2 regions of the Shewanella sp. SM68 genome follow, and region 2 is predicted to be linked to the other one. Evidence: riboswitches for the same ligand, from Rfam matches in the RefSeq annotation. Region 2 holds a riboswitch; the other holds the start of a gene.
What was found. A riboswitch is a leader RNA that binds a small molecule or an ion and turns the genes downstream of it on or off. The one in region 2 is predicted to bind cyclic di-GMP.

Region 1: another riboswitch for cyclic di-GMP. It lies ahead of gbpA (N-acetylglucosamine-binding protein GbpA); the one in region 2 lies ahead of L5M40_RS16450 (glycosyl hydrolase family 18 protein).

What each region holds. Positions count from the first base shown of each region.
Region 1 is NZ_JAKKRU010000004.1:134,008-138,181, reverse strand. It holds gene norR (nitric oxide reductase transcriptional regulator NorR) at 1-778, shown strand, start outside; gene L5M40_RS08595 (TMEM165/GDT1 family protein) at 829-1,383, opposite strand; cyclic di-GMP riboswitch class I at 1,794-1,893, shown strand; gene gbpA (N-acetylglucosamine-binding protein GbpA) at 2,017-3,462, shown strand; gene L5M40_RS08585 (aromatic amino acid transport family protein) at 4,024-4,174, shown strand, end outside.
Region 2 is NZ_JAKKRU010000010.1:136,882-141,055, reverse strand. It holds gene L5M40_RS16450 (glycosyl hydrolase family 18 protein) at 42-2,648, opposite strand; cyclic di-GMP riboswitch class I at 2,762-2,850, opposite strand; gene L5M40_RS16445 (ROK family protein) at 3,200-3,985, opposite strand.

The DNA.
Region 1 (4,174 bases), on a different contig from region 2:
TGAACTCGCTGACAAGGGGACCTTGTTTTTAGATGAAATAGGGGAGCTTCCCTTGGGGCTGCAAGCTAAGTTATTGAGGGTTTTACAATACGGTGAATTACAGCGAGTGGGCAGTGATAAGAGCCTAAAAGTTAATACTCGGATTATTGCCGCCACTAATCGAATTTTGCACCAAGAGGCAACGGAAGGGCGCTTTCGTTTCGATCTTTACCATAGGTTGAGCGTATTTCCTATCCACGTAGCACCATTAAGAGAGCGTGGGCAAGATATTGTTATGCTGACAGGTTTTTTTCTTGAACGTTGTAAAGCGAAGTTAGGACTCACCCATATCAATATCACACCCGCAGCGCAGCAGTTATTAGAGCAATACACGTGGCCGGGTAATGTGCGTGAGCTAGAGCATTCGATACACAGGGCTGCGGTGTTGGCGAAAGCCGAGCTAAAAACGGCTTACATCAGCTTAAGTAATAAACATTTTCAGCTCGATTCTTTGATGAATCAAGCACACAGAACAGTTGACGAAGATAGACCATCAGATGCCGCAACGCCAGCCAGTGAATTAGCATTTAGGTCTGAGTCGGCCTGTCGTGAGGGACAATCGCAAGATAATTCCAGTGTTATGCTGGGGCTTAAGGCTGCGACTGAGAGATATCAGCGTCAACTTATTCGCCAAGTTTTAGCCGCGAATCAACAAAATTGGGCTGCGTGTGCAAGAATATTGCAAATCGATACAGGTAATTTGCACCGACTTGCAAAACGGTTAGGTTTAAAAGAATGAAATATTGCGTGAAGAAATTTTATTCTGCAGCAAAACCCCTGCCTCGATTCTTAGAAGAACAGTGTTGCTACGCCTAAGAGTGCGAACAATACGGCGCAGCCACGGTGTATCCACAACATAGGTAATTTTTCGGCGCTGAAGTGGCCTGCGATCACTACGGGTACGTTAGCAAGCAGCATGCCTAAGGTTGTGCCTGCAACCACCATAGTTAATGAATCGTATTTTGCGGCTAATACCACAGTTGCGATTTGTGTTTTATCCCCCATTTCGGCGATAAAAAACAGGATAAAGGTGGCGAGAAAGGGGCCCATTTTATAGAAACGGCTCTCTTCTGCATCGACTTTATCGGGGATTAACACCCAAAGAGCGATCGCGAAGAAGGACGCAGCCACTAAATAACGTGCAAGATCTGGGCTTACCCAGTTAATGGCCCATTGACCAATCCAAGCTGCGGCAAAATGGTTAAATAATGTCGACAGCAAAATACCTAAAATAATGGCAGTTTTATTTTTAAATCTTGCGGCGAGGATTAGTGCAAGCAATTGAGTTTTATCACCAATTTCGGCGATAGCAACCGTAAAGGTTGAGGCAAGTAGGGCTTCCAAGTGTGATCCTTTAGGGGTGGTTATGACATAAGCACAATAAACCGTCCACCCCTAGGTGCGGTCATTGTGCTCAGGTCTTGCTGGGCAAATCTATGATTTGCTGTGAACACCATGGCATGTTGCCAAGTATGTTGATGTTCACCCTAGATGACGATGGCTCGAAATCCAGTTAGCTACTCCCCCGAAGCGAGGTGGGCATTATACCTAGGTAAGATTTAGTTTCAAGCACGAGTTTATAACAGTAGGTGCTGATAAATGTTTGACGGGTGTCAGAAAAATACCGATCCACATTCTGTAACTTAATGAATATAAATGAATTATTTTTTGACAACGTTGTCTTTTGTTGCTAATTTAGCCAAGTCATTTCTACTTGGTTACATACTGTTAACTCGTAGTGACTCAATGATAACGACTGTATTTGGCAAACTAATTGAAAAGTTAGGACGCAAAGCTTCCGGTCTAAGGTTGTAAATGGATTTTTTAGTGAACTAAGATAGCGGAGTTGCCGCAGAATTCGATTTCTGTGAAAGATAAACGACTGCTGTTTAATGCTGTTGTTTGCCCAAATACCACTTTTATATCTAAGCCTATCATTATGTTTAGGATGATAGGCAATCAATGGAGTGCATTAAAGTGGCAAATCCTACTGTTTTTTCCCCTATTTCTAAATTGAGTTTATTGGCCGCGGCAGTAATGGCGACGAATGCGTTTGTGAGTATCTCTGCGCAGGCGCACGGTTATGTTGTGGCACCTGAATCGCGTTCATATGCCTGTAAAACAGGTAAAAATGCCAATTGTGGTGCGGTGCAATGGGAGCCACAAAGTGTTGAGGGGCCATCGGGTTTTCCTGAATCAGGTCCTGCTGATGGCAAATTGGCGAGTGCTGGCAATGGTGCTTTTTCACCTTTGGATGAACAAAGTCCGAGCCGTTGGGCAAAGACGGATATTAAAGCGGGCTGGAATAAGTTCAGTTGGCAGTTCACAGCAAATCATGTCACCCGTAATTGGCGTTACTATTTAACTCGCCAAGATTGGAACCCAAACCAAGCTTTGAGCCGAGCGAGCTTTGACTTAGCACCCTTTTGCGTAGTTGATGGTGGTATGGAACAGCCGCCTAAGTTAGTGACCCATGACTGCTACGTGCCAGAAGGTCGCAGTGGTTATCAAGTGATCTTGGCCGTGTGGGAAGTGGGAGATACGACGAATAGTTTCTACAATGCTATCGATGTGAACTTGGGCTCGGGTCCTGTTGTGCCGAGTGAATGGCAAGATGTGGGGGATATCAATCCGTCACTCAATCTAAAAGCAGGCGATAAAGTGATGACCCGGGTGTTTGACGCCAATGGTGAGCAAACGGCTAAGCAAACAGTCATTACCATTAGCGATGCGACTCAAGGTGATAAACAAAATTGGCCTTTCCTATTAGCAAGTGCGATTAATGCTCAGCAGTCCCAGTTAAAAGCGGGACAAAAAAATGCATCGGGTGTGATTGAGCCTGTGTATGGCAAAAATGACATTTTTACAGCGAAAAACTCAGGTATTGAGCGTGTCGAAGTCGGATTTGATTTAGCTCCTGCTCCGGGCAACAGCTTAGAAGTCACTTCACTTGCTGACGATTATCAAATTATCGATGGTGCGGCGAAGGTCAGCTTTGATGTAACCAGTAACGCTGAGATGCTAGTGTCAGCGTATTTGTTTAGCCATGATGGCACCGCGTCAGGTTTTGTGAGCCAAACTGTTAACAATACCAGCGCGAGCTTAGTGTTAGACGTCGTTGAGCCTAAAGCTGGGCATTATCATTTGCAGGTAAAAGCTGAGCCTAAACAAGGTGATGTTATTCAGCAGAACTTTGCTCTCTTCTTAAAGGATCAAGCTCCTGCACCAGAAGCTGATTTTGTATTCCCAGCAGGCGTGAAAGATTACGTTGCAGGTACTACAGTGTTACAGCCTAAAAATGGCAAAGTGTATCAATGTAAGCCATTCCCTTATAGCGGCTATTGCGTGCAGTGGTCGGCTTCTGCCACAGGATTTGAGCCAGGTGTTGGCGCTTCTTGGGCTATGGCGTGGACTGAGCTGTAAATTAACTTTTTGAGCTAACCTAGCTTCAAAAAGGTGTCATTGGGCTTAAACATATCCGTGTGTTTAAGCCCTTTTTGTCTGCATCGGATGGAAAAAGACTGGCTTTATTTTGATTCGAGCCTAATACAAGATTACAGGTATTCTCAACAAAGGTAGCGATTTTGTTGGCTTGTTTATTTTCGTTTATCACAGCGCTATTAAGTTGTTACCTTACCGTTTGCTACCCTTCTTTGTTCACAACTGGCTTGCCCACTGGGTTTGGCTCTGTTAATGTCCCAAACTATCTATTTAATCGATGCTTATATCGGTACATTAATTTGGGCTATCACAATTGAAAGTCATGCCATTTTTCAATAATCGATTTAGTTAGCCTCAATGGCTACTGGGTTGAAACATTCAAAAGCTATTGGGGCCAATTGATCTGCTAGGTCGAGATCTGATTGGATGCTTTAAGTGATGTGTCGCTTATTTCGATTTAAGACGCAAGGCTTTATCGGTTCAAATCTTACTCAAATAAAATAATAATTAATTATTGAACAGGACTATTGTGTGAATTCAAAAATGTTAGGCTCGATCGCCATCGTTGCCGGGACGGCCATTGGCGCAGGTATGTTAGCGTTACCTTTAGCCACAGCGGCTTTAGGTATTATCCCTGCTTTAGTGTTACTCGTCGTTATTTGGGGCGTGTCCGCCTATACCTCATTACTTATGC
Region 2 (4,174 bases):
GGGCTTTATTTTTTAACCAATAATATCAAAATTTTGGATAATTACTGGCAGGTTGCCGCGCCAATATCAACCCATACTGCTGCAACACCCGGTACATCACCTTTAGTCCAGTAACTCGCCTTCCAAACACGACCGTTATAGCGAGTAGTTTGACCGCCGTTATACACCACACCCGCATCCCAACCGAGATCAACTTGGCTGAGTAGCTGCCATTGGTCTGCGGTGCGAGATGGCGTATTGCCCTGAGTCCAATACTTTGCTTTCCATACCAACTGACTATGACTCACAGTATTACCCGTGTTGTATACCACACTGGTTTGCCAAGCAGGATAGTTACCGGCATTGGGATCGGTTGCATCGCACCCACCACCAACCACTTTTGGCGTCACAGTCAGATTAGTCGATGCGCTTGCATCTAAGGCACCATCGGAAACCAACACGCTCAAACCATAGAGGGTCGCTTCGGTAACATTGGGGCCAGTAACCACTAACGTGGCACTATTTTGCCCGGTTGCCGACACGCCTGCGGGCACAGTCCAAGCGTAGGTTAAGGCATCACCATCTGCATCGGAGGCACTCGCTACTATACTGACGGTTTTACCCGCTTCAACTGTCGCAGTCGGAGCCAGAGTCACTACAGGTGCTTGGTTCGGTGTATCTGCCTTATTGGTTACTGTCACTGAATCTGTGGCAGATAACCCTTCAGGATCGGTGACTTTAAGGCTAAAACCATAGACGACATCGGCAGATGTTGCACCCAATTGAATCGCCGCATTCGCCATATCCGCGTTTGCGATGGTAATAGTTGGGCCAGACACTTGCGTCCAAAGATACGTCAGCGCGTTATTCTCAGGATCGCGCGAACCGCTACCATTGAGCGTCACATCGGCGGGACCGGTGACATTCACATCCGCGCCAGCATTGGCAATGGGCGCTTTATTCACTGGCGGAGTGGTGCCTTCACCATGACCTAAACCTTCGTGCATGGCATTCAGAATGTCACCATTATCGGCATCAAGTTCCCACGCAAAAAGCCCACCAAGTTGATTAGAAAGCACATATTGCCCCTTGGCTTTAACTGAACGAGCATCATCGAAAGTGATTAAATCGCCAGTAGATGCCTTGAACAAAGATGGCGCCTCAGCTGTTTCGTCGTAACTGTAAGTCCAACCACTTCCCATATAGTCGTTCGCTATCTGACGATAATCCACCACACCAGCTTCCCAAGTACCTTTCACTTTGCCCGTTGCCGTCCCCGTGAAAGGATTATTACCACTGTAGCCATTAACACCTGTCCAGCCGCGGCCATACATAGCGGCACCGACCACAATTTTCCCTGGGGTCACACCTTGGCCTAACAGCGCATTAACGCCATTAGCTGTGGTGTAACGGGTATTGGGATCCCAACTCGCTTCATACAGATTGGTTTGATGGCCGAGTTCAGTATTAGTCCAACCACCATTAAAGTCGTAACTCATCAAGAAGATGTAATCCATGTACTGCTGAGCAGCCTGATAATCGACTTTTTGAATTTTATCGTCACCAGCGCTAATGGCTGAGGTCAGCTCATAGGTACGACCCGTTTCGGCGCTTAGTTCATCAAGCATCGCCCGCAGTTCACGCATCAGAGTCACATAGGTTTCACCGTCATTGGCATTACCTAAATTTGGGTTAGCGCCATTCCCCCCTGGAAATTCCCAGTCGATATCAACGCCATCGAAGAATTTCCATGTCTGTAGAAACTCTTTCACCGAAGCGACAAAGATATCGCGCTTGGCTTTATCACCGAAGAAAAAGAAGGGATCCGAGAGGGTCCAACCACCGACCGAAGGTAAAATCTTCAAATCTGGATGTGCTTGCTTAAGTGCCATCAATTGACCGAAGTTACCTTTGTAAGGATCTGAATGCTCACTCACTCCCGCCTGCGGTATTTGAATCGCCGCCCAAGGATCGTGAATCGCAACTTTAAAATCACCACGACCACTACAAGCACGTTGCAACGCTTCGAAACTGCCTTCGATTTCTTTCAAGCTATCATTGATGCCATTACCACCACAAATTGGGGTAAAGCCATATAAAATATGGGTTAAGTTTTGCGCAGGTATCTTATCGACCGGGAATTTACGACCGTATACGCCCCATTCGACAAAGTAACCTCCCACCACTTTGCCTGATTTATTAGCATAGGGACGGTTGTTTTCTTTTAGGGGAGCATTGAGTGGCACTAAATGGCTGCCGTCAGTATCAGCCACGAGGATTTGTTTAGCATCACTCGCCGTACAACCATCGCTGTTACACAGTTGTACTTGCATCTGATAACGGCCGCCCTTGTTCACCTTAAAGTTAGCGATTCCCGACGCGCCAGATGGGCCTTCCCAAACCACATTGCCGTTGAGCAACACTTGGGCTTTATTGCCCACATCGCCACTCCAAAGGTTCCAACTGACGGAGACATCGGCGGCATCTTTCACCGTAACTAATTGATTGTAAGCGGTAGCCGCTTGATTCACTTCAATAATAGCGAACTTAGTTTCGCCCCAACCTAAAGTCGGTTTACCGGGCGCCGCTGCATCAGCGCTGGCACTGATGGTAGATGCCAGCGCTGATGCCACTAGCAAGGCTGATGTTGAAATTTGAGTCTTGAACATGAGATATCCCTATTGAATTTTTATATGAATCAATAAGGCAAACAAAGCGTAGACAGGAAACAGCACTCTCTTAAAACCATGCAAAACGACTGACAACTGCACGAAGAAAAACCTGTGGTATCCCCGCTATCATAGGTACAGACGAACCCTTAGACCGGAGGCTTTGCGTCCCAGTTTTTCAACTGGTTTGCCTTTTACACACAATGACAACGTTGTCATTGCAAATATCAGCATAAGCGTAAGCGCAATAAAATTGCAACAAAATATTATCAACTGTGTTATTGGCTAAAATCGTAAATAGAACTAGGCATCTGATAAGAAAGGAATTATGCAAATTAAACTATCGCTAATATTTACTTTGGGTAATGAGGATCATCTGAATACTTTAAGAATAAAAAAACAGGACTCGATATGCCAAAGGCATCATAAGTCCTGCTTTATATTTCACAATTTACGTCGCTTATGCAGCTAAACCTCAATCACTAAACATTCATGGCGCAAACCATTGTCGAGCAACATGATGATCCTTATGCGCGGGGCATTTATGATCCTTATGCACGAGGATAGTCCCTTGCGAGCATCACAGATAAACCGCGGCAAACCAAGGTTTCCATATCATCGACACGATTGATTTTCATCTCAGCTAAGGGCGCGCTCAATGCCATTTGCTTTAAGCTTTCGAGGCAGCCTTTGTAGTAAGGAGCGCTATTCATCATACCGCCAGCAAGCCAAATTCGATTGGGATTAAATAAATTAACCGCCCACGCTAATCCCATGCCGAGATAACTGCCCGCGCGATATAAATCATCCTGAGTGGAGATTTTGCGGCTGCGCACTGAATCGCCACTGGCCAGTTGCTCTAAACTAAACTCACCAGATTCTGTCATCACGCGACAAGGCCCCAACTCCCCCGCCACGCCCGTCGCTCCCGTAAAGACTTGTCCATTAAAGGCAATAGACATACCGATCCCAGTGCCGCACATGACCAATAACTCACAGGCATATTTCGCATCACAAGTCGCTTGCATACCCGCATCGATATCGTTGCAGATAAACTTAAGCTCACCCTGGGTTTTGACTGTATCGAAGCTCAATCCATTGAGTCCAGGTAAAGATTTACAAGAAACCAAACGATTATTTTGTACCAGTCCAGGTACGGCAATCGCTAGTTGGTAATGCTGTAAATCATAATCACGTTCAAACGCCGCAATTTGATTATTTAACTCTTCAATTTTAAAACCTTCACCTGTGGGGATTTTATATTGTTCTGTATGTCCCGCGAGCTGAAGTTCGAACAGGGCTTTGGTACCGCCCACATCTATTGTTAGTATTTGCATCGCTTACTCCACTGATACATGTGCCCCACTCTGACCCCGAGTAGAGATGGCAAATGTTAGCATAGGGTCCAAATGTTAGCGATTGAATAAAACTTAAGTTGCTAATTTTTAAGGAACAAGTCCTAATTAAAACATGACCAACCTTTTATTTAATTCACTTTTCATGCTCAAAATCACATAAATAAATTA